Regions from separate parts of the Paenibacillus sp. FSL R10-2748 genome, predicted to be linked through region 1. Evidence: riboswitches for the same ligand, from Rfam matches in the RefSeq annotation. Region 1 holds a riboswitch; each other region holds the start of a gene.
What was found. A riboswitch is a leader RNA that binds a small molecule or an ion and turns the genes downstream of it on or off. The one in region 1 is predicted to bind thiamine pyrophosphate.
Positions count from the first base shown of each region.

Region 2: linked by a shared signal. The riboswitch ahead of thiC (phosphomethylpyrimidine synthase ThiC) and the one ahead of NSS66_RS24265 (ECF transporter S component) in region 1 are both predicted to bind thiamine pyrophosphate.
Region 3: linked by a shared signal. The riboswitch ahead of NSS66_RS06975 (thiamine phosphate synthase) and the one ahead of NSS66_RS24265 (ECF transporter S component) in region 1 are both predicted to bind thiamine pyrophosphate.
Region 4: linked by a shared signal. The riboswitch ahead of tenA (thiaminase II) and the one ahead of NSS66_RS24265 (ECF transporter S component) in region 1 are both predicted to bind thiamine pyrophosphate.

Region 1 is NZ_JBBOTK010000011.1:59,893-67,299, forward strand. It holds gene NSS66_RS24255 (polynucleotide kinase-phosphatase) at 1-2,129, shown strand, start outside; gene NSS66_RS24260 (TatD family hydrolase) at 2,150-2,947, shown strand; TPP riboswitch at 2,992-3,101, shown strand; gene NSS66_RS24265 (ECF transporter S component) at 3,351-3,947, shown strand; gene NSS66_RS24270 (ABC transporter ATP-binding protein) at 3,947-5,410, shown strand; gene NSS66_RS24275 (energy-coupling factor transporter transmembrane component T family protein) at 5,385-6,176, shown strand; gene NSS66_RS24280 (methionine ABC transporter ATP-binding protein) at 6,316-7,041, shown strand; gene NSS66_RS24285 (methionine ABC transporter permease) at 7,034-7,407, shown strand, end outside.
Region 2 is NZ_JBBOTK010000005.1:410,506-417,912, forward strand. It holds gene NSS66_RS17935 (lipoate--protein ligase family protein) at 1-58, shown strand, start outside; gene NSS66_RS17940 (Fe-Mn family superoxide dismutase) at 85-1,464, opposite strand; gene NSS66_RS17945 (alpha/beta hydrolase) at 1,718-2,755, opposite strand; gene NSS66_RS17950 (IclR family transcriptional regulator) at 3,054-3,797, shown strand; TPP riboswitch at 3,953-4,065, shown strand; gene thiC (phosphomethylpyrimidine synthase ThiC) at 4,253-6,097, shown strand; gene NSS66_RS17960 (hypothetical protein) at 6,221-6,373, opposite strand; gene NSS66_RS17965 (YitT family protein) at 6,880-7,407, shown strand, end outside.
Region 3 is NZ_JBBOTK010000002.1:135,385-142,791, reverse strand. It holds gene NSS66_RS06980 (ABC-F family ATP-binding cassette domain-containing protein) at 2-1,555, shown strand; TPP riboswitch at 1,649-1,757, shown strand; gene NSS66_RS06975 (thiamine phosphate synthase) at 2,021-2,614, shown strand; gene thiO (glycine oxidase ThiO) at 2,679-3,827, shown strand; gene thiS (sulfur carrier protein ThiS) at 3,824-4,027, shown strand; gene NSS66_RS06960 (thiazole synthase) at 4,030-4,797, shown strand; gene NSS66_RS06955 (ThiF family adenylyltransferase) at 4,794-5,855, shown strand; gene NSS66_RS06950 (response regulator transcription factor) at 5,994-6,686, shown strand; gene NSS66_RS06945 (C40 family peptidase) at 6,752-7,249, opposite strand.
Region 4 is NZ_JBBOTK010000006.1:99,620-107,026, forward strand. It holds gene NSS66_RS18555 (transporter) at 1-384, opposite strand, end outside; gene NSS66_RS18560 (glycosyltransferase) at 389-1,510, opposite strand; gene NSS66_RS18565 (NAD-dependent malic enzyme) at 2,016-3,737, shown strand; TPP riboswitch at 3,830-3,932, shown strand; gene tenA (thiaminase II) at 4,069-4,758, shown strand; gene thiM (hydroxyethylthiazole kinase) at 4,833-5,675, shown strand; gene thiD (bifunctional hydroxymethylpyrimidine kinase/phosphomethylpyrimidine kinase) at 5,672-6,502, shown strand; gene thiE (thiamine phosphate synthase) at 6,499-7,212, shown strand; gene NSS66_RS18590 (aspartyl-phosphate phosphatase Spo0E family protein) at 7,157-7,324, opposite strand.

The DNA of each region.
Region 1 (7,407 bases):
CACAGCTGTTAAAGCGGAATCTGCGTGGTATCCGTGAGGAAGGCTTTAACGCTTGCTATGTTCTTAAGGATGTAGAAGAAATGAACTTTGTTCGCCGTGTGCAGCCACTGTTTCATGAGATTGGCTCAGGTATTGACATCATTGGTGATATCCATGGGTGCTACCGTGAGATGCTGGAAGTGATAGAGCGGCTAGGATATACGGAAGATACGAAAGGACTATACCATCATCCAGATGGTAGAAGACTAGTATCTGTCGGGGATGTGATGAGCCGTGGCCCGGAATCGTTACAAGCGGTGCAGTTCTGGAAAAAGCACGTGGATGCCGGACTAGCGTATATGATTGACAGCAATCATGGCTGGAAAATCGGCCGTTACCTCGATGGAAGAAAGGTGACTCTCAGTCATGGCGATGAACGATTTGCAGAGGAACTGGTCCAATATGAACAAAAAGCGGGCAAGGCAGCGGCAGAACAGCTTAGAAGCGAGTTGAGGGATTTTCTGCTACATGTACCCTCTCATCTTATTTTTGGCAGAAATGGATTGCGACATGTGGTTGTGACTCATGCCGGGATTAAGGATCATTTTATTGGCAAACAATCGGCACGTATTTCTGATTATTGCCGCTATGGAGATACGGAGGGGCAGGATGCGAACGGAACACCGATCCGCAAGGATTGGTTCGTAGACCATGAATCGGGAGAAATAGTAGTATGGGGACATGATCCGAGACCGCAGCCTACCCTTGTGAACCAGACGGTGAATATTGATCAGGGTGTGGTATTTGGCGGTATGCTGACCGCTTATCGTTATCCGGAAAAGGAATTTGTCAGCGTTCCGGCACATGAGAATTATGCGAATGATCCCGATAGCCCACTTGTCCGGTGGCAGAGAAAACGGTTTTCCCCGCCGAATTTACGCAAGCTAATCGCTGGTTACAGTGTGCTGACGGAATCGTATGGCGAAGTGCGCGTACAAGGAGAATGGATCAAATCCGCTATAGATACTGTGTCACATGTGACTGTACCCATGGAGGAGCTGGTGTATATTCCACCGACGATGAGCCCTGCTCCAGCGGTGTCTGCAGAGGAAGGATATCTGGAGCATCCACGTGAGGCGCTGGCTTATTATCGCGGGCAAGGAGTACAAACGATGGTGGCCGAGAAAAAACATATGGGTAGCCGGGCTATTTTGCTATTATTCAAAAACGAACAGGCCGCTGTTCAATATGTAGGCTACCCGACATTGGGCACGATCTATAGTCGGAGTGGGAGAGCTTTCTTTGAACAAAGCCTTGGGAAGCAAGTGATGGAGAAGCTTAATGTGGATCTACGGACTGCTGGATATTTTGAACGGAACCAGACGGATTTTGTATTGCTGGATGCGGAAATTGTACCGTGGAATCTCAAGGCTCGGGAACTGATTGCTGCACAGTATGCGCATGTGGGGGAGGCAGCTCTGTTGGATCGCAGTAAGCTGGTAGACAAGCTGAAGCAGGCGAAGGTTGCAGGTCGAGAGGTTGGAGACTGGCTGGAGGAAATGGAACAGAAGTACGCGAATGCCGTAACGTTTCAAGAGGCTTTTCAAAAATATTGCTGGGATGTGGACGGTCTGGATGAAATTCGTATTGCACCGTTCCATACACTGGCACACAGCGGAAAGACTTTTTTCGACCATTCTCATATTTGGCATATGGAGCAAAACCGGGAGCTGGCTGGGCTGTCTTCCCTGTTTATGGAGACAGAGTACCGCGTTATCACGGACGAAGCAAGCGAGGAAGAGGTCATTCGCTGGTGGAACGAGATGACAGAGGATGGTCATGAAGGGATTGTGATCAAGCCGGAACGCTTTTTGATGAAAAATCGGGACAAGATGATTCAGCCTGCAATCAAGGTGAGAGGCCGGAAGTATTTGCACATCATTTACGGTATGGATTATCTTGCCCCTGAGAATTTAAAGCGTCTGAAGCAGCGTCGAACGAACAAAAAGGAGCGTCATGCCCTGATGGAAGGAGCGCTTGGTATGGAAGGCGTGGAACGTTTTGTCCGCAAGGATACGGTAGATCGTATTCATGAATGCGTCCTTGCCGCGCTATCTCTGGAATCGGAGCCGATTGATCCGAGATTGTAGTTTGCGAAGGAGGGATTGAGATGGAAAGGGGTACACCGTTAATTGATATTGGCGTGAACTTGATGCACCGTTCGTTTCATGCGGATCGGGAACAGGTGGTAGAGAGAGCAGCAGCTGTAGGGATTTCACCCCTGATTATTACCGGGACCAGTGTCCGCAGCAGTCGGGAGGCTTCTCAGTATGCAGCACGTTATCCGGGCAAGCTGTATGCGACAGCTGGCGTGCATCCCCATGATGCCAAAGACTGCAGCGCAGATACGATTCAGCAGCTCCGCCAGCTGGCGAGTCAGCCGCAGGTCGTATCCATAGGGGAATGCGGATTGGACTATAACCGTGATTTTTCGCCGCGTGATGTGCAGCGCCGATGGTTTGGCGAGCAAATCCAACTGGCGGGTGAGCTGAATATGCCGTTATTTTTGCATGAACGAGATGCACATGAGGATTTTGCCGCTATGCTGCGGGAGTATCAAGGGCTTGTCGATAAAGCAGTGGTGCATTGTTTTACAGGCACGGAACAAGAATTGCATACGTATGTAGAGATGGGACTGTATATCGGGATCACCGGCTGGATTTGCGACGAACGGCGTGGCAAACATCTGCGTGAACTGGTCAGAGATATTCCCTTGGACCGTCTGATGATTGAAACGGATGCTCCATTTTTGACCCCGCGTAATTTGCCCGTGAAGCCCAAAGAAGGGCGTAATGAGTCGATGTATCTCGCTCACATTGCTGCTACGATAGCCGAATGTACAGGCCGAAGCATGATGGAGATCGAAATCGCCACGACGGAGACAGCCAAACGTTTCTTCGGATTATAGGATTGTCAAAGCCATAGATGTGGTATATATTATAGTGAATTAAAAAAGCATTGTCGGGAGCTTGAGAAAGTCAGGCTGAGAGGGTGGCCCTTGCCACTGACCGTGAAATCTGATCTGGGTAATGCCAGCGTAGAGAAACCAAGAACACTATACAGGAATGCCGCTTGTTTCGCGGTTGTCGATAGATACAATGTATGTCCTAGCATTTTACCTTGACCCTGACTTTGGCTTGGTATCAGTGTAGTAGCTTAGACTACTGGTTATATAAGGCATATCGACGAATGATGTTTTGTATGGTGCTTCACCTTTTACTGCGCATAAAGCTTGCCTGGAGATTCAGCTCCAGACAAGCTTTTTTTTATGGCCAAGAGGCCAATTATAAGGATAAGGGGAGCACGCAATAATGAATACTGCTGTAAGAGCGTCCAAAGGGTTGAAGCTGACTGATATTTTGGTCACGATTGTGATCGCTGTTGTGTTCGGGTTAGTCTACAAAATATGGGGACCTGCCTATGATTTGATGAAACCATTCGGTCTACACGCCGAGCAACTGATGTATGGCATGTGGTTTATGGCAGGCACGTTTGCTTATCTCATCATTCGCAAGCCGGGTGTTGCAATTTTGGCAGAGGTGGCAGCGGCAACGGTCAGTGCTTTTTTGGGAAGCGAATGGGGGATGTCCACTTTGTACTATGGCCTGCTGCAAGGCTTGGGAGCGGAGCTATTTTTTGCGGCTTTTCTGTATCGGAACGCAAACCTGTGGGTTGCTTCGCTAGCTGCGGCCGGGGCGGCTGTCGCTTCTCTGATTTTAGACTTCAGCTACGGGTATATTGATCAGCTTTCGACCTGGAACTATGTTTTGTATATCGGTTTTCGCATGATTGGCAGCATTGTGATTGCCGGGGTATTCGCGTTCTATCTGGCTAGGGCATTGGAGGTAACCGGAGTCACGCGAAGTTTGAGACCCGCAACGGAACAAGATTATAAGGGGCTGGATTGATGAGCCAGGCAACCGAAGATGTGGTGGCTTCGATCACCCGTCTTCGGTTGAAATTCCCCGGTGAGCAGGAGCTGCTTTTTCACAATATGTCTTTGTCTGTCCGCAAGGGGGAAAAGCTGCTGTTGCTGGGACCGAGTGGATGCGGTAAATCAACGCTGCTCCAAGTGTTAAGCGGTCTGATTCCACGCACGATAGAAGTGCCTATGAAATGCGATGCTGCTGTAATCCCAAGTGTCTCAGGTATTGTATTTCAAGATCCTGATACGCAGTTTTGTATGTCATATGCAGACGAGGAACTGGCTTTTGTGTTGGAAAATAATCAGGTTCCTCGTGAGCAGATGCGATCCCGTATTCGCGAGCTGCTGATACAGGTTGGTCTATCAACGGATGATATACACATGCCCATTGGCAGCATGTCACAGGGAATGAAACAGCGGCTGGCGATTGCGTCTGTGCTGGCTATGGAGCCAGAAGTGCTTTTTCTGGATGAGCCCACGGCTTTGTTGGACGAGGAAGGTACTACACAGGTGTGGGATACCATTCGAAACATTTCGGTAGACCAGACACTGGTGATCGTGGAGCATAAAATTAATGAAATTGTCCATGATGTGGACCGGATTGTGGTGCTTTCTGCTCAAGGGGAGATCATTGCGGATGGAAGGGCGGAAGAAGTATTTCATGGGCAGCGGCAGGCATTGTCCGAGTATGGCGTGTGGTACCCGGGAGTATGGAGTGAATCGTCTTCGCCGCGTTGGAGTGAATCAGTGACACAGCAGAATGGTACGGGGAATGGTACAGGGATTGATTTGCTGGAGCTGGAACATTTTAGTGGCCTCCGCGGTTTAAGTTCAGTGATTTATGTGGAGCATGCGCAGGTGAAGCCTGGCGACTGGATTGGCGTGGTCGGTGAAAACGGGGCTGGCAAAAGCTCACTGCTGCTCTCCATGATGCGCTTACTTCGCACACAGGGACGTTATAGCGTGCGCGGAATTGAGGCAGGCAGTACGGAACAACTGGCAGAGCGTATCGGGTTCGCGTTTCAAAATCCCGAGCTGCAATTCGTAGCACACACCGTACGAAAGGAACTAGAGTATTCGTTACCCAAGAGCTTGTTCACCATTGAACAGTGCCGGGAACGGGTCGATCGGATGCTCGTACAGTTCGGACTGGAGCGGCTGGACGAGCGTCATCCGTATCAGCTTTCATTGGGCCAAAAAAGGCGGTTGAGTATTGCTACGGCTATGATCCGTGAGCCGGAAGTGCTGCTGCTGGATGAACCGACTTTTGGGCAGGATGCGCGTAATACCTTTGTCATGCTGGATATGTTGGAGCAGCTGAGAGCGGCAGGCACGGCCATTGTGATGGTCACGCATGACCCAGAAATTGTCCATCGATATTGTACCGATATATGGCGGATTCAGAAAGGGGAACTACAGTATGAACCTGTCCTTTCCCCATCATAAAACATGGCTGCATCGTGTGAATCCGGGCCTAAAGCTCGTTATGTTTTCCATACTGTTTGTGGTCGTTATAGTCATTCATGATCCGAATGTCATGTTTAATGTTGCGTGTGCTATGCTGCTGCTGCTTGTCTGGTCAGGCCATCCATGGAAGCGGCTGCTGCTGTATGGATCTCCCTTTATATTGGTGTTTATTTCAACCTCAACGGGCATGATGATGTTCGGCAAAGGGGTGACGACCTGGTGGACATGGGGCCTGATCCATATTACGCAGGAAAGCTTTTATCGGGGTATACATCTGGGCTTTCGTGCGCTGAGTATGGCGGCGGTAGGGTTGCTGTTTGGTTTAACGACTCGTCCAGTGGACCTTTTTTATTCACTGATGCAGCAATGGAGGCTCTCTCCGAAGTATGCGTATAGCTTTTTGGCAGCCATGCGGTTGATGCCCATGATGGTGGAGGAATTCCAGGCATTGAGACAAGCCCATCGTATTCGAGGTTTACATCAGCATGTGTCCAAATGGAATATGTATGCCACGCTTCGCAGGTATGCAATTCCGCTGCTCGCTCAAAGTATCCGGCGTGCACAGCGAATTGCTATTGCCATGGAAGCCAAGGGTTTTACTAATGAAACCAAACGCACGTATTATTATGCGATTGGCTATTCGGCTGTAGATATTGTGTTCATATTCTATTTTGTCATCATGCTTACGCTGGCTTGGGGACTCGGTATCTGCTTTCCTTACGTGGGGGTGTGGGATGTACGTTAATTGTTGTCAAAAGGCTTTGCCCGTTTTCTGCTCTGTGGTATATTAATGCAATGGGAATTGACGGCTCGTACAGACCCGCCTGGGCTGGCGGGCTTATTACATTTTCCCTGAGAAATGGATCATCAGGAGGCCAGGTTTCATGATTACGCTGCATCAGGTAAGCAAGCATTATACCACCTCAAGCGGCCAATTTCATGCGGTTCAATCCGTGTCCCTTCAAGTGGAGGAGGGGGAAATTCACGGTATCATAGGTGCCAGCGGTGCCGGTAAGTCTACGTTGCTCCGGTTGATGAATGTATTGGAAAGGCCGGATGAGGGAAACGTGGTTGTGAACGGGGAAGATTTGACTCGCATGCCGGAAAAACGTCTCCGTGAAGCGCGGCGATCGATAGGGATGATTTTTCAGCATTATCATCTTGTTCACAATCGGACGGTCAGTGGAAATGTGGCAATGTCGTTGGAGCTGGCAGGTGTCGCGAAAAAAGAGAGAGCGGAACGTGTGCGCGAATGCCTGCAATTCGTCGGTTTAGCTGATAAAGCAGAACAGTATCCGGCACAACTGAGCGGAGGCCAAAAGCAACGTGTGGCGATAGCCAGAGCGCTGGCGAATCGACCTGCGGTGCTGCTGTGTGATGAGCCGACCTCGGCGCTTGATCCGCAGACGACCGCGGATATTCTGGGCGTGTTACGGGAGATCAACCGGGAACTGGGAGTTACCATTGTAATCGTAACGCACGATATGGACGTGGTACGCAATATTTGTACCCGTGTATCAGAAATGCGGGATGGGCAGCTGCTTTCAACGCAACGTGTAGTTGACGCTGCGGTAGGTTCAACAGCGGAAGCAGGTGAAGCTGATGAATGAAATGCTGAGCATCATTGTGCAATACCAGTCAGAGATATGGAAAGCCATCGGGGAGACGTTTATCATGGTGGGGATTTCTATCGCAGCAGCTGTACTGTTAGGGCTTCCGGCAGGAACGATTTTGTATTTGTGCGGCAAAGGGCAAAAATATGAAAATCGACTGCTGTTCACCTTATTGAACAGTGTGGTCAATGTCATCCGCTCGTTCCCGTTTTTGTTGCTCGTCGTGTTTATGATTCCATTTACACGTCTGGTCGTAGGGACGGCGCTGGGCACGATGGCTGCAACGGTTCCCTTGTCAGTGGTGGCCATCGCCTATTATTCGAGGCTGGTGGAGCAATCATTGCTTGAGGTGCCCAAGGGTGT
Region 2 (7,407 bases), on a different contig from region 1:
ACAACCGGAAGGATTGACCGAACAAATGGCAGCGCTCAGAGAGCGATACGATTTGTAGGTGTAGTTTTTCTTTAGCTTAGAAGCTTAGAAGGGTTGCCATCTCAGTTTGGAGGCTTGATCGTAGCGCGCTTCCACTTCAGGCCAGTTAACGACATGCCACCAATCCTCAATGTATTTGTTACGCTCATTTTGATGCTTTAAGTAATATGCATGTTCCCATACATCTATCGCCAGCAGCGGAATGGACTCCCATTGAGTCAGATTCTGGTGCTTTTCGGCCTGCAAAATTTCAAGCCGTCCCGCGCGTGGACTCCATACCAGGATAGCCCAGCCGCCACCCTCGACCTTTTCGGCTGCCGAACTGAATTGCTTTTTGAATGCATCGTAGCTGCCAAAATCCTTTTTAATCTGTTCAGCCAGCGGTCCGCTTGGGTTTCCGCCACCTTTAGGACTCATGATCGTCCAAAAAAGAGTATGCAGATAATGGCCTGCGCCGTTGAATGCCAGTTCTCGTTCCCAATGTTTTACGAGGTCAAAATCACCTGTTTTTCGGGCTTCTTCCAGCTTCTTTTCCGCTTTATTCAGGTCATTCACATAGCTCAAATGATGCTTATCATGGTGAATACGCATCGTTTTCTCATCAATATACGGTTCAAGCGCATTATAGGGGTAAGGGAGCGGCGGTAGCCGATGTCCCCCAATAGGAACCGACCGGCCGATTGAGGTTTTTTCCGTTGCCGAAGGTTGTGCCTGGCTGGACTTGACGCTTTTAGTCGTCCATGCGCCTTCTCCCCTTATGCCTGCCTGCCGTTCTCGAAACGCTTCCTCTGGGTAATTCTCACCCTCTGCCGCTACATGATACAACCTAGCAGCCCTTGCGATGGAGCCAGGTTCTTGAAAGGGGGTTGTCGAGATTAGGAAATATTGGCTTTCATGTGCCGCGTGTAATACAACTCCGGCGGATTTTGGCTGCTGACGCAATGCATGACTGTGTTCGCTCAGCAGACCGAGCTGTCGTACATACTCCTGTGACTGACGGTTTGCGGTTTGCAGCAAATCGTCCAGTCGACGATTTAATTCTTGTGAGTCAGGCTGAGAGTTTAAGGCTGACTCTGACAATGGCATCTTTACAGATGATGATGCGTCTAATCCCCTTGACTGTTTTGAATGTCCAGTGAATTCGTGTGTATGTGCTTGTGGAGCAGCCGACATCTGTTTCCATTCCTGATGCCACGCCTGATCTGCCGGATCGAGTACGCTCCGTTGCTCTTCTAGCAACTCTATGGCGGTGCGTTCCGTCTGTTCGAATACAGTCCGCCAATCATCCAGCAACCGTACATAAGTTGGCTCCAATCCCTCGGTAGCGGATTTAATCACTTCCACATGCCAACTTTCCTGCTGCTTCCAATGCCGAATTTCCTCCAGCACACGTAAGGGCAGGAAAGACCCATAAGTACTCAGCATCGTTTTTTTACCTCCCGTATCCTACTATGGCTATCCGGCGGATCTGGCAGATCTGCCCTGGATGCATACGTACCCAGTATATTCGCTGTCTCATCAGGAATATGTCTATGAACTCCCTTAATCCGGTCACATCTGTTACGTAAAACAATGAATACCCATGGAAAACGAAAAAGAAGCCCAGCTACGGCACGGGTTAAGTGTCCATAGGCAGGCTTCTTCCAGGCGAAGAATAGAATACAGTTCTTCGAAAAATTTACTTCGTAGTCGTTTGTTTGTGGGCATCAGCGATGGTTTTCTTGTCCTCCAGCTCCTGTACACTGCTTAGAAACGTCGATACCCGTCGCAAATATTCACGAGGGTGCTCTCTGAAAATAAGCTCATGTATCCCGTTTTTAACAATCCATACACTGGAAAGCGGGTTGGTTTGATTGGCAGCGAGCTTTTCCGCAATAGGATAAGGAGCTTTTTCATCCTGTGTACCATGCACAAACATGATCGGGAACGGATAGTTTTCCTTTTTAACTTCCTGATATGGAATTTGATGCAAGCTGGTTCCGTTCAAGACTGGAAACAGCAACTCCAGAATTTCCAAAGACGGATGTCTTGGCAGATTAATTTGATTGTGAATGTTATGGTACAGCGTATCTGGCTCCAGCAGGAAGGTGCTGTCCAAAATCATTGCGTCCACATCCTTGGTTTGCAAGCCCGCCTGAAGAGCGGTTCCTGCCCCCATGGAGAAGCCCCATACGATAATCTCCGACGAGCCGCGTTGCTTCGCAAGCTGAATTGCTCCGAGGAGCTGTTGGGATTCTGCTTTGCCTCCGGTTGCGACTGCTTTGCTGTTTTGTGACGCAAATCCATAATCGAACATGACCACATTAAAGTTCAAACTGTGGGCATAATGCGCCAGATCATACATGGGAATCCAGCTTTCTTCGCGGTTAGCCCCATAGCCATGACTGAAAATAATCGTTTTCCGCGATTGATCCGCCGGGATATACCAGCCTTGTACCATGCGGCTACCATCCTTGGCAGGGAAGCTGACTTCCTCATAAGGCATGCTTTTGGCCTGCATCGGATTAGAGTACAGTGGTGCAACGGTGGGATTCGTAAGTACCCATGCGATGTAAGCATGCAAGGCAATAAAACAAAACAACAGAAAAAAGACGACCGACAGCAGCAGAGCAATCACAACGTGCTTGAACCGCAGCAGACGGGGATTAAAGAGTGGGGTGGACGGCTCCTGAACAGCGGTCTGTAGCTGAGCGTTGCGCTGGGATGTCGAAATCATGTAAGAGCCTCCTTATATAAAATTGATCTTCGTTTCATAGAATTTAGGTATAATTCCACTTGAAAATAGTAGTGTAGATCCGTATAGATACCTATTATCGTATGATGGGGATTATCCAAAGTCAACGCCTGAACCGGAAAAGTAAAAATGATGCAAAGAATTGTCGATGTTTGTTCTCGTTCTGTAATATGGTTGTCACAAAAACATCGGTTTACAGTAGCCGCGACTATTCTATATAATTTATGTAACCATGTTTCATAGTGTGAAACGAATATGGATACAAGAGGAGCGGTTCACGATGGAAGACCGTAAATTAACCGTTCGCGCTGTAGAGCGTGCACTTGATATACTGCTGTGTTTTACCGCAGATTCGGATCTTGGCCTGACGGAGATTGCCTCCAAAATTGGTCTACATAAAAGCACGGTTCATCGGCTGCTGACTACGTTGGAGGATCGGGGCTTTGTCGTTCGGAATGCCGAAACGGAAAAATATCGACTTGGCTTCCGCATTTGGGAGCTATCCACGCACTTGTCCCAAAGCGACGAGCCGGCGGTGTTGTTACAGCCTGCAATGGAAGGACTACGTGATCGTCTGGGCGAGACGGTCAGCTTGTACTTACGTGACGGCAGCATGCGTATTCGCATACAAGCCGTGCAGAGCAATCAGGCGATCCGCAGGGTTGCGCCTGTAGGTGCGCGTATGCCGCTGGCTGTAGGGGCCTCCAGCAAAGTGCTGGCAGCCTTTATGCCGCCGCAGGAGCTGGAAGCCCTGCTAAGCGGGGATGAATGGCCGTCCTCAGTAGACCCGGAGGTCTATAAAGCCCAGCTGCAGGACATTCGCGAGAAGGGCTATGCGACCAGCTATGAAGAACGGGAGCCAGGGGCTGCTGCTGTGGCTGCCCCAATTGTAAACCGGAAGGGACAGGTCACTGCGGCTTTATCTGTATCCGGTCCGGTCAGTCGGCTTGCACCCGAGACGCTACATGACTTTGCTCCGATTTTGATTGAAGCGGCGAAGGAAATGGGGCTTATGCTTCCGTAACAAGAATGAACACAGTTGAAGCAAGCAGAGTGATTTGATGGGGAGCGTCTCCTTGGTAAAGGGAACCTAGAAGGGTTGCCAAAGCCATAAATTTAAAGTAGTCTGGTAAGGATGGCGGGATATCTGTTATAGCCGCCTCATGTGAATAGAAGTATCACAGTTACTGGGGGAGCCTGTAATGCCGGGCTGAGATGGAATCGTGCAAGATTCCGGACCCTTTGCACCTGATCTGGATCATACCAGCGTAGGGAAGTAATCGGCCATTGAAATGTATACGCGGCTGCTGTCTACGGTGACGCATTGGAATAGGATTATTCCACATGCGTACTGTCTGGATAGCTGCCTCGTTAGATTAGCCGGTTCCCTGGGGAACCGGCTTTTTTGCATAGATCAGCGCCACCCTGGGAATGGTTCCGGATCGGTGTGTCATTTCATCGAAACGGGAGGAATGGACAATGAAGCCGACAGAAGTAGAAGGAACAAAAGGAACAGAATTGAAATCAACAGAAGTAAGATTGGTAGGAACAAAAGAAGTTGAGGTAGAGAAGACAAACGGGGAGCAAGCCAGAGGGGTAACGCCCTTTCCAGGGAGCCGTAAGGTATATATTCAAGGCTCACGGCCGGACATTGCCGTGCCAGAGCGCGAAATTGCTCTTCATCCTACACATACGCCGCAGGGCACGGAGCATCATGAGCCATTGCGTGTGTACGATACGAGCGGTCCCATGACCGACGAAGCCTATCAGGTCGATATCCGTCAGGGCCTGCCTCCATTACGGCGAGCTTGGGCCCTGGAACGGGGCGATGTGGAGGCTTACGAGGGACGCGCCGTCAAACCGGAGGATAATGGACTGAAACCTGGCTCCAAACGGGAGACAGTTGAATTTCCCGGCGTGACCAACCGTCCGCTTCGTGCTTCGCAAGGTCGTACAGTGACGCAAATGCATTATGCGCGGCAAGGGATCATTACGCCCGAAATGGAATTTGCGGCGATCCGCGAAGGGGTGGAGCCTGAGTTTGTACGGCAGGAGTTGGCGGCTGGACGAGCCATTTTGCCTTCGAATATCAATCACCCGGAAAGTGAGCCAATGGTCATTGGGCGTCATTTTCACGTGAAGATCAATGCGAACATTGGTAATTCTGCGGTTACCTCCTCCATCGAGGAGGAAGTGGAGAAAATGACCTGGGCTGTGCGTTGGGGCTCGGATACAGTTATGGACCTGTCCACAGGCCGTAATATCCATACAACACGTGAATGGATCATTCGGAATTCTCCTGTACCGATTGGGACTGTACCGCTGTATCAGGCACTTGAAAAGGTGAACGGCGAAGCAGAAGCGCTGACGTGGGAGCTGTATCGCGATACGCTGATTGAGCAGGCGGAGCAGGGAGTGGACTATTTTACAATTCATGCGGGTGTATTGCTGAGGTATATACCGATGACGGCGAATAGAATGACGGGAATTGTATCCCGTGGTGGGTCGATCATGGCAGCCTGGTGCCTTGCGCACCATCAGGAGAATTTTTTGTATACGCATTTTGAAGAAATCTGCGAAATTATGAAAGCCTATGATGTGGCCTTTTCTCTCGGGGATGGTCTACGTCCGGGTAGCATCTATGATGCGAATGATGAAGCACAGTTTGCAGAGCTGGAAACGTTGGGCGAGCTAACGCAAATCGCCTGGAAGCATGATGTTCAGGTCATGATTGAAGGGCCAGGACATGTCCCTATGCATAAAATCAAAGAGAATGTGGATTTACAAATGGAGATTTGTAAGGAAGCTCCTTTCTATACCTTGGGACCGCTCACGACGGATATTGCCCCCGGATATGATCATATTACCTCAGCCATCGGGGCGGCGATGATCGGTTGGTTCGGGACGTCCATGCTGTGTTATGTTACGCCTAAGGAGCATTTGGGTCTGCCGAATAAGGATGATGTCCGCGAGGGTGTCATTACCTACAAAATTGCGGCACATGCTGCCGATCTGGCGAAGGGTCATCCACGGGCACAGCAGCGGGATGATGCTTTGTCCAAGGCACGCTTTGAGTTCCGCTGGCGGGACCAGTTCAATCTGTCGCTTGATCCCGAGCGGGCCTTGTCCTACCATGATGAAACGCTACCGGCAGAGGGCGCCAAGGAAGCACATTTTTGCTCGATGTGTGGTCCCAAATTTTGTAGTATGCGCATCACGCAGGACATTCGCGCTTATGCAGCGGATAAGGGGCTGAACACTCAAGAAGCAGTAGCTGCCGGGATGCGTGAGAAGGCAGAGCAGTATCGGGATGGCGGTCAGTAAAACGAACGTGTGAGTTTAGGAACAAATGAACTAAAAAAAGCCGTGGTTCTCTACAGTCGATGTAGGAAACTACGGCTTTTTAGCTTATGTAAAGCGGGATCTTGCAACCGGATAAACGGCGCCTTATTTTTTACCCATTTTTTCATTCAAAATGTCCTGAAAGCTGAGCTTCTTCTCCGAGCTATCTTCTTTCTTCTGCATACTCACCGCGTTGGCACGTTGGTATTGGTGGTGAAAGGGCATCAGGGTGTGGACGGTTAAGTTCATTGTATTCATGTAGGTCATTCCTCCAATTCCATATTGTCAAATTCAGATTGAGTTGCTTAGGACGTCTGTATAGGACTATTTGTATGTACTTGATGTCGTGATGCTATGTAGGTTGCTTGGTAATGTTTCAATCATTATACCCACATTTTTTCAAAGTAAAACGCTTTTGACATAAAACAGGAAGATGGTCATATGTGTCCAAAATGTTGATTAGGAGGATGGTCGTTTTAGAGGAAAATGTGCCTAGGTCTAAAACAAGGGCTAGAGGCCCGTTTTCTTAGTTTAGTAGTCGGGATTGTGTTATTTTGTCGAATAACCTTGTAAAAGGAGAATTTTGCGGAATCCAAGTCAGGATTGAGGCAGTCTGGTGGCGAATTAAAGTGTCAAAGTTGTATTGACTTTATGTTTGGTAGTAGATACCATGAACTGGTTGTCAGCGTATTTTGGCAACAAGAGTCAGCCAATCCATCTGGCGATTCATCCTTTGAAATGTTAGAGAAAGGATTAGAGCATATATGAAAAAAAGTATTGCAGATATCGCATTTATTATTCTGGGTGCGTTTTTTTTCGCGCTAGCTGTTAATCTGTTTGTGATCCCGAATGAGTTTGGTGAGGGGGGCGTTACAGGGGTTACGATCATTTTGTACTACCTGTTTCAGTGGTCTCCCTCGATCGTCAATCTGGTGATCAATGGCTTGCTGTTGATTGTCGGATATAAATTTTTGGACAAGAGAACGACCCTGTACACTATAATTGCGGTCGCTTTTAACTCGCTGTTTCTACATTTAACGGTCAACTGGCGGATTGATTCGCATGAGCCGACGATTAATGCTGTATTTGCCGGAGTTTTGGTGGGGGTCGGCATTGGCTTAATTGTACGTGTAGGTGGCACTACGGCGGGAACGGTCATTTTAGCCCGAATTGCCAACAAGTATCTGGATTGGAATATCAGCTATGGCCTGCTGTTTTTTGATTTGATTGTCGCGTTCTCTTCCTATTTTATTATTGGTCCAGAAAAATTGATGCTAACTATCGTTATTTTG
Region 3 (7,407 bases), on a different contig from region 1:
TATGAGTTTATTGACTGTAGAAAATGTATCTCACAACTTTGGGGACCGCGCATTATTTAAAAATGTTTCCTTTCGATTGCTTGCGGGGGAACGTGTAGGTTTGGTAGGAGCTAACGGTGTCGGTAAATCGACACTCATGAACATTCTGACTGGAAAATTGCTTAAGGATGAGGGTAAAGTGGAATGGACTCCACGTATACGTTACGGCTATCTGGATCAGCATACCAAGCTGACACCGGGCAAAACGGTACGTGATGTTTTGAAAGACGCTTTTCTTCCTTTGTTGGAATTGGAAAAGGAAATGATGCAGATTACTGACAAAATGGGGGATGCTTCTCCTGAAGAGTTGGAAGTGCTGCTGGAACAGATGGGTGAAATTCAGGAGCAACTGGATATGGGGGATTTTTACCTCATTGATGTGAAGGTTGAAGAAATGGCGAATGGACTAGGTCTGTCGGCCATAGGACTGGACCGGGATGTATCTGCACTTAGCGGTGGGCAACGGACAAAGGTGCTTCTTGCTAAGTTGCTGTTGGAAAAGCCAAATGTCCTGCTGCTGGATGAGCCTACCAACTATTTGGATGTAGAGCATATTGAATGGCTTACGCGCTATTTGAAGGATTATCCCTATGCTTTTATTCTTATTTCACATGATACTGAGTTTATGAACCAGGTCGTTAATGTTATTTACCATCTTGAATTTGCCAAGATGACCCGTTATTCAGCTAACTATGAAAAGTTTCTTGAAATGGCGGATCTGAACAAAGCTCAGCATATTGATGCTTATGAGAAGCAACAGGACTTTATTAAGAAACAGGAAGATTTTATTCAGCGTAATAAAGCGCGTGCCTCTACATCAGGCCGAGCAAAGAGCCGTGAAAAGCAACTTGATCGGATCGAACGTATAGATAAGCCTGAAGAAGCTGCGAAGCCAACCTTTCAATTCAAAGAAGCACGTGCAAGCGGAAAGACGGTATTTGAGGGTATTGATTTTGAGATTGGTTATACGCATGCCCTTTTGCCTAAAATGTCCATGACGATTGAACGTGGCGAAAAGATTGCTATTGTTGGCTACAACGGTGTCGGTAAATCGACATTGCTCAAAACCATATTGGGAAAAATACCGCCAATCAGTGGAAAAACCTATCAAGGTGATTTTTTGCAGCCCGCTTATTTTGAGCAGGAAGTAAAGGCGGAGAAAATAACACCGATTGACGATGTGTGGAATGAATTCCCACATTTGAACCAGCATGAGGTACGAGCGCATTTGGCGCGTTGCGGTTTAAAGAATGAGCATATCACGCGTCCGCTATCTGCGCTCAGTGGTGGAGAACAGGCTAAAGTCCGTCTTTGCAAACTGTTAATGCGTGAAAGCAACTGGGTACTGTTCGATGAGCCTACCAACCACTTGGATGTTAAAGCTAAGGATGAGCTGAAACGTGCCTTGAAGGAATACAAAGGGACCGTATTGCTTGTATCTCACGAACCGGACTTTTACGAGGATTGGGTAACCAAAACGTGGAATGTGGAAGAGTGGTCAAGTAAAGTTAACTAACATCAACTAAATCCAATTCTGCATATTTCACACGAAGTGGGGTTTGCAGAATTAGGAAAATATGCTAAGCTATCTTTAGCTTATACAATAAAATAGTCACACTAGGGGAGCCGCCCATGCGGCTGAGACGGAATAAATGGATTTCGGACCCTTTGCACCTGATCTGGGTTATGCCAGCGTAGGGAAGTGAGCGCCGTACAAACAAGGCAACACCATCTTATTTTTGTTTGTGCGTGGGACGATACACGTATACGGATATCATTGTCCGTTCGATTATTGGACGTTCGTTAAACCACTTCCTTGGGGAAGTGGTTTTTTTGCGTTTCGTCACTTTAAGTTGTTCGAGCTTCCGTAGACGATTCACATACAATCCCCTTTCATTACTGCTGGTAGACGTGACTGGCTAAGCTTAGATCTTTTAGTCCAATGTGAGGTGAAGACAAAATCGAATTACACGCAATTTCGATGGAAAAGGGCACTTTTGCACAAGCCGCCCAAGTGGCTGCTGTGATTTGTCCGTATGTTCATTATGTACACGCGCGTTTAAAACAGAATGGTGCCTCTGCATTGCTTTCTTTGACTCGCAGCATGGTGGAGCAGGGAGTTTCTTTGCAACAAATTGTAGTAAATGATCGTGTGGATGTAGCTTTACTTACTTTGGTTGGAGCCGTCCAGCTACCAGCTAATGGATTACCTGTAGCGGATGTGAAAAGCCTACTTCCAAAGGGTACACGCTGTGGAGTATCTGTGCATTCCTTGGAGGAGGCGCAGACTGCCGAGCGGGCAGGAGCGGACTATGTACTTTATGGTCACGTATATGAGACCCATTGTAAGCCCGGTATTGTACCGCGGGGTTTAGCTCAGCTTGAACATATTTGCAGGCTGTCGAACATTCCGGTGATCGCGCTGGGCGGCATACAACCGCACCATATCCCGGAGCTTTATAGGGCCGGAGCAAGCGGAATTGCGGTGATGTCTGGTATATGGAAGGCTGAGTCGCCCGTTGCAGCTGCGATGGAATATAGGCGAATGGCAGATCTTGTAGTTCACAGCCTGTAGCGAGAAAACGAGAGTAGAGGCAAGCTGAAAGCAGAATGGTTTATGGAGAGGAGACACGAAACAAATGCCAAAGATACACACAGAGGCAAGAGCGATAGGACACGCTGAATGCTTGGTCATAGGTGGAGGTGTCATCGGCAGTTCCATTGCTTATCATGTGGCCAAGGAGGGAAGAAGTACGATCTTGCTGGAACGATTGATCCCGGGTGAGGGAGCCTCAGGAGCAGCGGTTGGAATGCTGGCAGCGGAAAGTGAAGAGTTCACCGACTCTGAGCTGGCACGATTTGCTCGCATAAGTCGAGACGCATTCCCTGAGCTTGTCTGTGATCTGGAGCGTTTGTCGGGTATTTCGGTGGAATTCCGTACAGAAGGATTTGTGACCCCTTTCCATACGGAAACTGAAGGCCAAAAACGCTGGAAAGCTGCTAAAACGCGAGAGGATGATTGCCCTATCTGGTGGGATGCGAGGGAATTGGCCCGACGAATTCCAGGTTTGGATGAACAAGCGATCGGGGCAATATATCGTTCAAAGGAGACACAAGTGGCTCCTGTCCAGCTTTGTCGTGCTTATGCAGGTGCTGCTGCGGTGCTGGGGGCAACGGTATGGTCTGGTACACAGGCAGAGCAACTGGTCATACAGGATGGTCGAGTTTGCGGTGTCCGAACAGATAGTGGCTTTTTTTCCTGCGATCAGGTCATTATTGCTGGAGGCTTGGATAGCATGAAATTGCTAGCGCAGGTTGGATTTGAATATCCACTTTATCCGGTCAAGGGCGAAGCGGTAGCGGTCTCCTTGAAGGATCACCCGTTAGAATACACCATTTATGCTGATGATATTTACCTCGTGCCTAAACAGAATAACGAGCTTTGGATTGGGGCAACGAGCCTTCCGCATCAATATGACGAAGAGGTGACCGTAGGAGGCTTGGAGGGGTTGCTGGCACGTGCCTCTGCTTGGCTGCCGCGCGTCCGTGAAGCTTCTTTTATACGCACTTGGGCGGGCTTACGTCCGCAGGCCGCATCAGGTCATCCTTTTATAGGCACTGTCCCTGGGGTCGAGGGCGTATATGCTGCCGTCGGGCATTATCGCAACGGTGTCCTGCTGAGTGATGCTACCGGGCGTGCGATGGCAGCTATGCTTAATGGGGCTGGTGCGGCTGAACTTGGGATAAGTAGATTTTCTTCTGAGCTCCTCAAGGAGGAAAGCTTATGAAGCTGACGATTAACGGCCAGAGCCTGACCTTTTCTAATCGAATCACTCATGTGGATCAATTGCTACATGAGCTTGATGTAAAGGTGAAAACCGTAGTGGTAGAGCTGAATCGGCGTATATTGACCCGTGAAGATCATGATGAAGCGGTACTGAAGGATGGAGATTGCCTAGAGATTGTACATTTTGTGGGAGGCGGTTGATCATGTTAACCATTGGAAAAGCATCTTTTACCTCAAGGTTGTTGTTGGGAACAGGAAAATTCTCTGATCTGGATATCCAGTCCCAAGCCGTAGAGGCTGCTGAGACGGAAATATTGACGTTTGCTGTACGGAGATTGAACTTGGAGGAACGGGATAAGCAGCATTTTCTCGATATGCTGGATTTGAGCCGATATACACTTCTTCCCAACACAGCAGGGGCTACAACAGCAGAGGAGGCCATTCGTATTGCCCAATTGGCAAAAGCCTCCGGCTTGTGCGATATGATTAAGGTGGAAGTCATTGGGGATAGCAAGACACTGCTGCCTGACCCTTTTGAAACGTTGAAGGCTAGTGAAAAGCTGTTAGAAGAAGGCTTTATCGTGCTGCCCTACATATCGGACGATGTGATTCTAGCCAAGAGGCTACAAGAGCTTGGAGTACACGCCGTTATGCCTGGAGCTTCACCGATTGGTACAGGACATGGTTTGCTCAATCCGTTTTCATTAGAGCTAATTATTGAACAGGCGGAGGTTCCGGTTATTGTCGATGCGGGTATTCGCTCACCCGGTGACGCGGCAATGGCGATGCAGTTGGGGGCAGATGCTGTTTTGTTGAACACAGCCGTATCAGGAGCGAAGAACCCAGTAAAAATGGCTGAGGCCATGAAACTGGCTGTTCGTGCTGGAAGATATGGTTTTGAGGCGGGGATGATTCCTGTAAAACGTTACGCTTCAGCGAGCAGTCCGACAGAAGGCATGATTCAGGCATGAAGGTATCTGACAAATCCGGTGCAGGAGGAACACATCCAAGTGACCGTTATTCCAGACAAGAAAGATTCAAACCCTTTGGACCGACAGGACAACGTCGGCTTGCTTCCTCTCACGTATTAATCATAGGTGTTGGAGCGCTAGGCACAGGTATTGCGGAAACACTTGTTCGCGGGGGCGTAGGTACAGTGAGCCTCGTAGACCGGGACTATGTGGAATGGAGCAATTTGCAGCGCCAACAGCTTTTTCAGGAAAGTGATGCTGCGCAAAGATGTCCCAAAGCAATAGCTGCTCAGCGAAGATTAAAGGATATTAATTCGGAAGCGGTTATACATGCACATGTACTGGATGTTAGGGTGGAAGAGCTGGAAGAGTTGATCCAGGGGGTAGATCTCATAATGGATGCAACCGATAATTTCGATACCCGACTTCTTATGAATGACATGGCACTAAAGCATCGGATTCCTTGGATTTATGGGGGATGTGTGGGCAGCTATGGTGTAACCTACACCATTTTACCGGGTCAAACGCCTTGTCTTCACTGTCTGCTGGGAACTGTGCCGTTTGGCGGTGAAACCTGTGATAGCGCCGGGATTATTCCGCAGGCCGTACAGATGGTCACGGCTAACCAAACTACGGAAGCTTTCAAACTTCTGGGTGGATATCCAGAAGATTTGAGAGGAAAGCTGCTTTCGTTTGATTTGTGGAAAAATGAGTATGTAGCGATAGCAGTAGATAGCGTTAAAAAGGAGAATTGTCCTTCTTGCGGCAACCAACCGACGTATCCCTACTTGTCGGCCTCTCATCGGCAGAAAACAGATGTTTTGTGCGGCAGGGATACCGTTCAAATTAGACCAGCAAACCCGACACATCTGAATCTTGCGGAAATAGCAGATAGATTTGCTTCTTTGGGAGAAGGAGAAGTAGAGCAGAATCCGTTTTTGGTTTCCTTTAGTACAAGCGAGCATCGCTTGGTTGTTTTTGCAGATGGCAGAGCGTTGATCCATGGGACAAAGGACGTGGCAAAAGCAAGAAGTCTGTATCATCGCTATTTGGGTTAAACCATAAAAGCAGAAAGCCATTCTTTGGAGAATGATTTTCTGCTTTTTTGTTACAATAATATTAATATGCTTTAATGGCTTATAACAAACTTGTTCGTATCCAATGTAATGCTATGTCCAAACCAGGTGGGTGAAAAGATGAGCCCGTTAATTTTACTTGTGGATGTAAATGAAGCGTCTCCCGTAATTGTTCTTCCATTGGAGCAGGCAGGTTATCAGGTGGTACATGTTAGCAATACATCGGATGCAAGCTCTTATGCAGCCCACAATCCGGTGAATTTGCTACTCCTGAACATAGGAGATGAACAGGCGGATACACAAGGCTTGATTCGCATTTTGCAGCAAAACCATCCTCATGTCCCGCTATTTGCAATGACTTCATCAGATGAGGAGGACCATATTGTTTCCTGCTTTGAACAAGGGGCACATGATGTGATCGTTCTTCCCTTTTATCCTAGAGTTTTTCAGGCAAGAGTGGCTAATTTATTGCGGATTTTTGGTATTGAACGTGATGTGAAAAGGGCGATCGAAGCGGGTGATTTACATATAGACAATGCAAGCAGAATGGTGAGCAGAGGGGGACAAAAGCTGGAACTAACTCCGAAAGAATTTGATCTTTTGCTTCATCTGGCGATACATCTTAACCAAGTTTGTAGCAGGCAGCAAATTCTGAAGGATGTTTGGAAACATGATTATATCGTTGATACGAACGTAGTAGACGTCTATATCAGACATTTGAGGGTTAAAGTAGATAAAGGGTATAAGTTTAAAATGATCCGTACGGAACGAGGTATTGGTTATTCACTCAGAACACCAACCGTATCAGAATAGCATAAGGTATATAAAAAAGCCGGAACTTTTCGTCCCGGCTCGCATATTTCAAAATGAGTTTCATACTACAGCACGCGGCGTGCTTTAATGTATGTTCTTTTCCAGTTGCCGGAGTTCAAATCGGAGATGGTCACGCCAGGTCCGCCGTAAGTGTGTAAAATTTTCCCCCCGCCCATATAGACTGCTACGTGGGTAATGTTGCGTCCTGTGGCACGGCTACCGCTTGAAAAGAACACTAAGTCACCTTTTTTCAAATTGGACTTGGATACGGCATGTCCGACTTTAGACTGTTGAACAGAAGTACGTGGCAAATCCACTCCGTATTTCTTGAATATGTGCTTCATGAAAGAAGAACAGTCAAAATTACGTGTAGTGCTCGTGGAAGCTCCAAACTTATAGGGAGTTCCCATATATTTTTCACCGTAGTTAATTACTTTTTGGCCTACTGAAGTAGTAGTGGCAGCTTGTGCCGTATTTGTTCCCTCAATTGCAAAAGTACCAAAGCCGATAGTGGCTGCGACCCCTGCTATAATTACCTTTTTTATGATTTTATGCATATTCATGTTGTAAGTACCTCCAGAAATTGATTTGTGCAATATTTTGCTGAGTTGCTAACTAACTGACAGCGTTGAGTATAACAGTTTTGAAGCCGCCTAATAGTTGGAAAAGAACTCTCAAATGCTTGAGGGACAAGACTTACACAGCGTTTATTAAAAAACGA
Region 4 (7,407 bases), on a different contig from region 1:
AAGAATATGCAGTCCGATCAAGCCATACAGCATGAACAGCGGGCCGGATTCGACGCCTAATAGCGAACGCAGTAACGGATGAAAGATGAGTAAAATGATCATGGCAAGTACGGTTAGCACCAGAGGTGCTTTGAGTAATAGAGAACCGAGCGGTAAGCTTCGTAGCGCAAGCTTTTGGTCTCCCTTAGAGACCAGTTTGGCGGTTAATAGCTGGATGGATAAACCCAAAACGGATAAAAGTGCAAAAAGTGCCAGCAGCGCATTCGCCTGGCCATAAGCTTGTCCGGTAAGATACCAGCTCGCTGCAATGTGGAAGAAAAAATTAAATCCGTTAAGCAGCACATTAAAGAGAGGGAACATCAACGATCGCAATCGGTTGTTCACGTTGTTATCTCACCCGCCGATCCAGTCGCCAAATATCAATGATGGAGCGTAAAAAACGAATAGAATCCTTCCAGACATGAATGTGCGATCCATCGCGGTCAATACATTTGACGGGTAATTGCAGCACACGAAGCTGGAGTCGCTTGGCAATAAACATCATTTCTAGATCCAGCGCCAGTCCGAGCTGTTCCTTTAAATGCGGAAACATCCGTTTCACTGCAACCGAACTCATCACTTTAAGCCCAGTCTGCGAATCTACCACACCTGTTGGTAAAAAAGGACGGGAAATGACCCGCTTACCAAAGCTGACAACAGATCGCAATAAAGATCGATTCTCGGCGGTCATATCCTTGGTTCCGATCACGACATCATAATAGCCCTGCTGAACAACATTAATCATTCTGGCAATATCCTCAATAAAAAAGGAGTCGTCCGCATCCACAAATACGTAGTAATCCGCACCTATGGTCCGCATCCCTTCCAGATACGTCCCTGCCTTACGTGTATTGCGTCCCAATTCCCTTGTTTGAAGCAGCGGGCTAAGATTCTGATTAATCCTGTTTACGGACAAGTCCGTTGCTGCCTCCAGCGCTTTAATCAAGGCATTGGTACCATCGTGGCTGCCATCATCAATGAGATAAATCGAACCTTCAATAATATGGCTGCGGATAAAGGCTTGCAGTCGTTCAGCAAAGGTTTTGACATGAACAAAACGTTGCTCTTCGTTATATACAGACAAGATAAATGCAATATGTTGGCTTTTGGTCGAATACTCGGGATAGAGCAAGCTTTGTATTTCCGAAAGCATTTCTTCGGTGTCATTGGCTTGCCAAAATAGCAGCCGCAAACGGCCTACTCCGGTGATTTGCACCATATGCTGATCACTGAACGGAATTGTTACATCCGTCACCAGTAACAATGGCATTTGCGGAAATTGGCTACGGATCTGATTGGCTTTCCGCACCGCCTGCCCCGGCTCCCTATAATCAATCAGGCAACAACATGCGTTCTCGTAGACTGAAGCTGCCTCCGTGTCCTCGCACTGTATATATTGGTAAAAACAAATCACATTGGGATAATCAATAGCCCTGTCGTTATCGCTAAAAATGGCTATAGGTCCCTGCACACAAACCTCTCCTTTTCCTCCGAATAGTTCTATTTTGTTGAAAAAGAATTAAGAATGTTTGCTTATAGGAGTTAAATTAATGTCCAAATACTTCATATTTCCTTAACAAAATAGCTGACACTCCATGATATATAAGGATATAAGAGAAGAAAAACTGATTTTCATATTTGATAAAAACAGAGTATTTAGACCTGATTCATTAGAACCAAAACCATCAGAATAAGTTAGCGCATCCATATCGAAAATTAGTTCTTTTAGATCAACAGAAGGAAGAATATACGGTTATTTTGTCATAGATAAATAGAAGAATAAAACAGATTCGCACGTCCATACTATGGACAACATGTCATCTTGAGGATTTTGCAAAAATCCGATAAGCGACTTTCAATGAACAAGATATAGATCGAAATGGTTTAGTTCGTCTATATCTTGCACTTCGGAGCGACTGAAATCGAATTTTGTGAAATCCTTACCATATGTAAATGAAGAGAAGGAAGGTCTTTCTATGGAAGCATTTTATGTCAATCGCGATGGGTCATTATCTACTCCATTACGGGGAAAGGATGTGTTGGCAAATCCTCTTTTGAACAAAGGTGTCGCTTTTACAGAAGAAGAACGCAAAGAGCTGGGTTTGGAAGGAATCCTTCCTCCAACCGTCCTTTCATTGGAGAAACAGAGCGTACGGGCATATCAGCAGTTTCTCGCACAACCCACCATGCTGCGTAAAAATGCTTCTCTCAACGACCTTCACAACCGAAATGTCGTACTCTACTACCGGCTGCTAACCGATCATTTGAGTGAAATGCTGCCCGTAGTCTACACGCCGACCGTAGGAACCGCGATTCAAGAATATAGTCACGAGTACAACCGCCCTGGAGGCGTATATTTGTCGATAGATAACCCGAACGGTATTGGACAAGCATTCCATAATTCTGGTTTGAGCGGCCATGATGTGGATCTGATTGTCGTGACAGATTCCGAAAGTATTTTGGGGATTGGTGACTGGGGCGTCGGGGGGATTAACATTGCTATTGGCAAGCTTGCAGTATATACGGCTGCGGCAGGCATTCATCCTGGGCGGGTGCTGCCAATTGTACTGGATGTAGGCACGAATAATGAAAAGCTGCTGAATGATCCACTGTACATCGGAAACCGCCATAAACGAGTTCGCGGAGAAGCCTATAACCAGTTTATTGATACTTTTATCAGCAAAACGTTAGCGCAATTCCCGAAGGCGCTTTTACATTGGGAAGATGTGGGTAGCGTTAATGCGCGCCATATTATAGGAAAATACGGTCAAAGCATACTCACCTTCAACGATGATATACAAGGTACAGGAGCAGTGACCCTGGCTGCGATTCTTTCGGCGGTGGGTGTCACCAAGACTCCGCTGCGTGAACAAAAAATACTTGTTTTCGGCCCAGGGGCTGCAGGGATCGGTAACGCTGATCAAATTCGGGGCGCTATGATCGAGGATGGCCTTTCCGTAGATGATTCATTCAAGTCCTTTTGGGCCTTTGATTATCGCGGGCTGTTAACGGAAGATATGGAAGACGTATTGGAGTATCAGAAACCGTATGTGCGCAAAAAGGATGAAGTCAGCTCATGGACCCGGTCGGGTGACGGCAAAATACCGCTACTGGAGGTCATCCGTCAGGTGAAGCCTACGATATTGATTGGAACTTCCGGTGTAGCAAGTGCCTTTTCTGAAGAGATCATCAAGGAGATGGCAAAGCATGTAGAACGCCCGATCATTATGCCCATGTCCAATCCTACAAACCTTGCAGAAGCAGTACCCGAGGATTTGATCCGGTGGACAGATGGCAGAGCACTGATCGCAACCGGAAGTCCTTTTGAGCCCGTTACCTATAACGATACAAATTTTGAGATTGGACAGGCGAACAATGCCTTTGTTTTTCCGGGACTGGGTCTGGGTGCGATTGTGGTTAAAGCCAAAAGGATTACCCCTGCGATGTTTACAGCGGCAGCAGTTGCTGTTGCCAATGGTGTAGATTCGAATACGCCTGGCGGTGCGCTACTCCCTCATATCCGAAAATTACGCGAAGTTTCGTACGCTGTTGCGATTGCGGTTGCAAAAGCCGCGATTCAGGATCAGGTAGCGCAGGCGCACATTTCAGATGTGGAACAAGCTATACAAGATGCAATGTGGAAACCGGAATATGCCAAGGTCAAAGCAGTGGAAAGTGTAATTCATCATCCTCACTAAGCCCAAAACACCTAACTAGAGGAAATTTAATATTTTGCACACTATGTTTGACATAGCGTATGAACGTATGTACAGTAATAGTCAAAAGAATAGAAGTCCACTAGGGGAGCCAATATGGCTGAGACAAGAATGTATCTTGGACCCTTTGAACCTGATCTAGTTCGTACTAGCGTAGGAAAGTGGAGCCTTCGTATATAAGGTTTCAAGCGTTTTTTGCGTATTGGGCCTATTGTTGAAGCCGCTCCATTTTTCCGGGGCGGCTTTTTAGCGTTGTTCCGGAATTATATTCTTACAGGACTTCTTGCTCTTCAATTTAATGGAGGTGGGGAAATTGAGTTTTACACAAGAACTCCGTCGGCAGGCGGACGGCATTTTTCAAGCGATTTTTGAGCATCCCTTTGTGAGAGGTATTGCTGAAGGAAGTTTGACAAGGGGACAGCTGATTCACTATGTAAAACAGGACTTTGAATATTTGAACGCCTACATGCGGATATACGGCATCGCAATCTCCAAATGCACGAATCGGGAGGACATGGCTGTATTTAATGAACAAATCTCTTTTATTCTCCACAGCGAGGTTCATCCGCATCAAAATTTCTGTGCTGTCGCAGGGGTGAGCTATGAAGAGTTGCAGGGATATCCGCTCGCTCCGTCGGCTCATCACTATATCCGTCACATGCTGACGGTTGCGCATGAGGGCAGCCTGGGCGAGATCTTGGCTGTGCTGCTGCCATGTATGTGGACGTATGCCGAGATTGGTCGCAGGCTGCTGGATGAAGTAAAGCCGGATGAGTCTCATCCGTTCTATGAATGGATGGGCTTCTATGGAGACCAGCTTGATGATACAACACTCAAGTTCCGAGAACGTGTAGATGCTTGGGCGGAAGGCGCAACGGCTGCTGAGCGAGAGCGGATGATTGAGCATTTTATACTGAGCTGCCAGCTGGAATATAAGTTCTGGGACATGGCCTATAAGCAGGAAGAATGGCCGGTCCAGATACAGGCAGCGGTCTTGGAATAGTCAGCTTGGCAATTCGATGCGTGAAGTACAGTTAATGCCCTGTTGAACCACCAACTATAGAGAGGATAATCATTATGAGTACATGGGAAAAAAGTTATTCGGATCTCCTGACGAAGGTACAAAACAGCAAACCCCTCGTTCACAATATGACCAATGTGGTAGTCACTAACTTTACGGCCAACGGCCTGTATGCATTGGGCGCCTCCCCGGTGATGGCCTATGCACCCGAGGAAGTAGCAGACATGGCAAAAATAGCGGGAGCCGTCGTGTTAAACATCGGTACGCTGAACCGCGAACTGGTGGATGCCATGATCATTGCTGGACAATCGGCGAATGCACACGGTGTTCCGGTCCTGCTAGATCCGGTCGGTGCGGGAGCAACGAGCTTTAGAACTGAGTCGGCACTGCGAATCCTGAGAAAAGTCAAAATCTCATTGGTGCGGGGCAATGCAGCCGAAGTCGCGCATCTTGTTGGAGAAGCGCGTGAGATTAAAGGCGTAGATGCTGGTGACAGTGCTGACAGCGGAAATGTCGATCTGGCAATTCGGGCTGCTCGAACGCTCAATACAATGGTTGTCATTACTGGAAAAGAGGACGTCATCACCGATGGGGCCGAAGTACGAATGATTAGCGGTGGAGACGCGCTGCTCACGAAGGTAACCGGAGCAGGCTGCCTGCTGACCTCTGTGTTAGGTGCCTTTGCAGCTGTTGAACCCAACCTGCTGCTCGCAGGTACAGCAGGCTTGGCATTTTACGGTGCAGCAGCTTCCCGAGCCGCAGCACGTACCGCAGAGCTGGGGCCCGGCAGCTTCCAGATTGCCTTTCTCGACGAGCTCGCCAAACTACATACAGGTTCGCTAGAGGGGCATGTCACTGTCCGTGAAGCCGGAACAACCACAGCAGGTGGTGCGCGATGACAGACGTTCGTGTACCCAGAGCACTGACGATTGCCGGTTCGGACAGTGGCGGCGGGGCCGGGATTCAAGCCGATCTCAAAACCTTTCAGGAGCTTGGCGTTTACGGCATGTCGGCTATTACGGCCATTACCGTACAGAATACTTTAGGGGTCCACGGCGTATATCCGCTGCCACAGGAAGCAACAGCGGAACAGATCGAAGCTGTAGGATTAGACCTTGGAGTGGATGCCCTGAAGACTGGCATGCTGTTTAATGCGGGCATCATCCGTCTTGTGAGCAAGCAGATTCGAAAGTTCGGCTGGAAAAAGGTCGTCGTCGATCCCGTGATGATTGCCAAGGGAGGCGCTGAACTGCTGCAACTGGAAGCGGTGCAGGCTTTGAAGGACGACCTGCTACCCTTGGCCCTGGTCGTTACACCGAATATCCCGGAGGCAGAAGCCCTGACAGGGATCAGTATCCATACGATGGAGGATCGCCGCGAGGCTGCGAGACATATTAGCAGTATGGGATCAAAATTCGTTGTGATCAAGGGTGGCCACGCTGACGAGAGCGAGAGCAGCGAACAGATTGTGGACCTACTCTTTGACGGAACCGCCTTTACAGAGCTGAGCGGCAAGCGAGTACGGACTGTTCATACACACGGAACAGGATGCACCTTCTCAGCAGCGATTACCGCGGAATTAGGGAAAGGGATGTCTGTACCGGAGGCTATCTCGAATGGCAAAGCCTTCATCCAGGCAGCGATTGAGGAACCTTTGCAGCTTGGACAAGGACATGGACCCACCAATCATTGGGCCTTCCGCCGTCGTCAGGAGATGCTGCTATGAACGGCAGAATGTTGTCAGAGGTGGTGCGCCGCCAGCTACAGATGTACCTGGTGCTTGGAAGCGTGAATTGCCTCGCGGAACCAGGCTGGGTCGTGCAAGAGGCTCTGGCTGGCGGCGCAACCATGGTCCAGTTCCGAGAAAAGGGTCTTGGCGCGTTAACGGGCGTTCCTATGTTCGAACTTGCGTGCCAGCTACAGGAACTGTGCCGTCACGCTGGTGTCCCCTTCATCATCAATGACGATGTGGAGCTAGCTCTTGAAATCGACGCCGACGGTGTTCACATCGGTCAAGACGATGAATACGCCGAATCCGTCCGCGAGCGAATCGGAAATCGAATTTTAGGCGTCTCTGCCCATACCATTGAGGAAGCACGTCGAGCCATCCTGCAAGGTGCTGATTATCTCGGCGTCGGACCCATCTATCCCACCATCTCGAAAGATGATGCCCATGCCGTACAGGGACCGGCAATTTTATATGAGATGCGTAAAGCGGGAATTGATGTGCCGATTGTTGGGATCGGAGGTATTACAGTGGACCGTGTTGAGGAAGTCGCACGTGCAGGTGCAGATGGTGTGGCGGTGATTTCAGCCGTGACACAGACAGAGCAGGTTAGAGGTGCGGTCAAGGAATTAAAGAAAAATATGGTCTCATTTCTCAATGATCCGATCTACATGTTTGATAATGATTCAACAGATCATCCAGCTTTTTAGATTGTTCTATTACTTTGGGATGTGTTAAAAATCCATACTTTTTCTGGACCTGGTACAGTTTCTTCCTAGCTCGTTCGACACAAAGTAAAGTCACACCTTGGTTCATCAGCATGATCCCTCCTATATGTCATATTTTATGACAAAAAGACGTTTTTTGGATTTTTGAATGATGCACCTAACAAAAAAAGAACATCC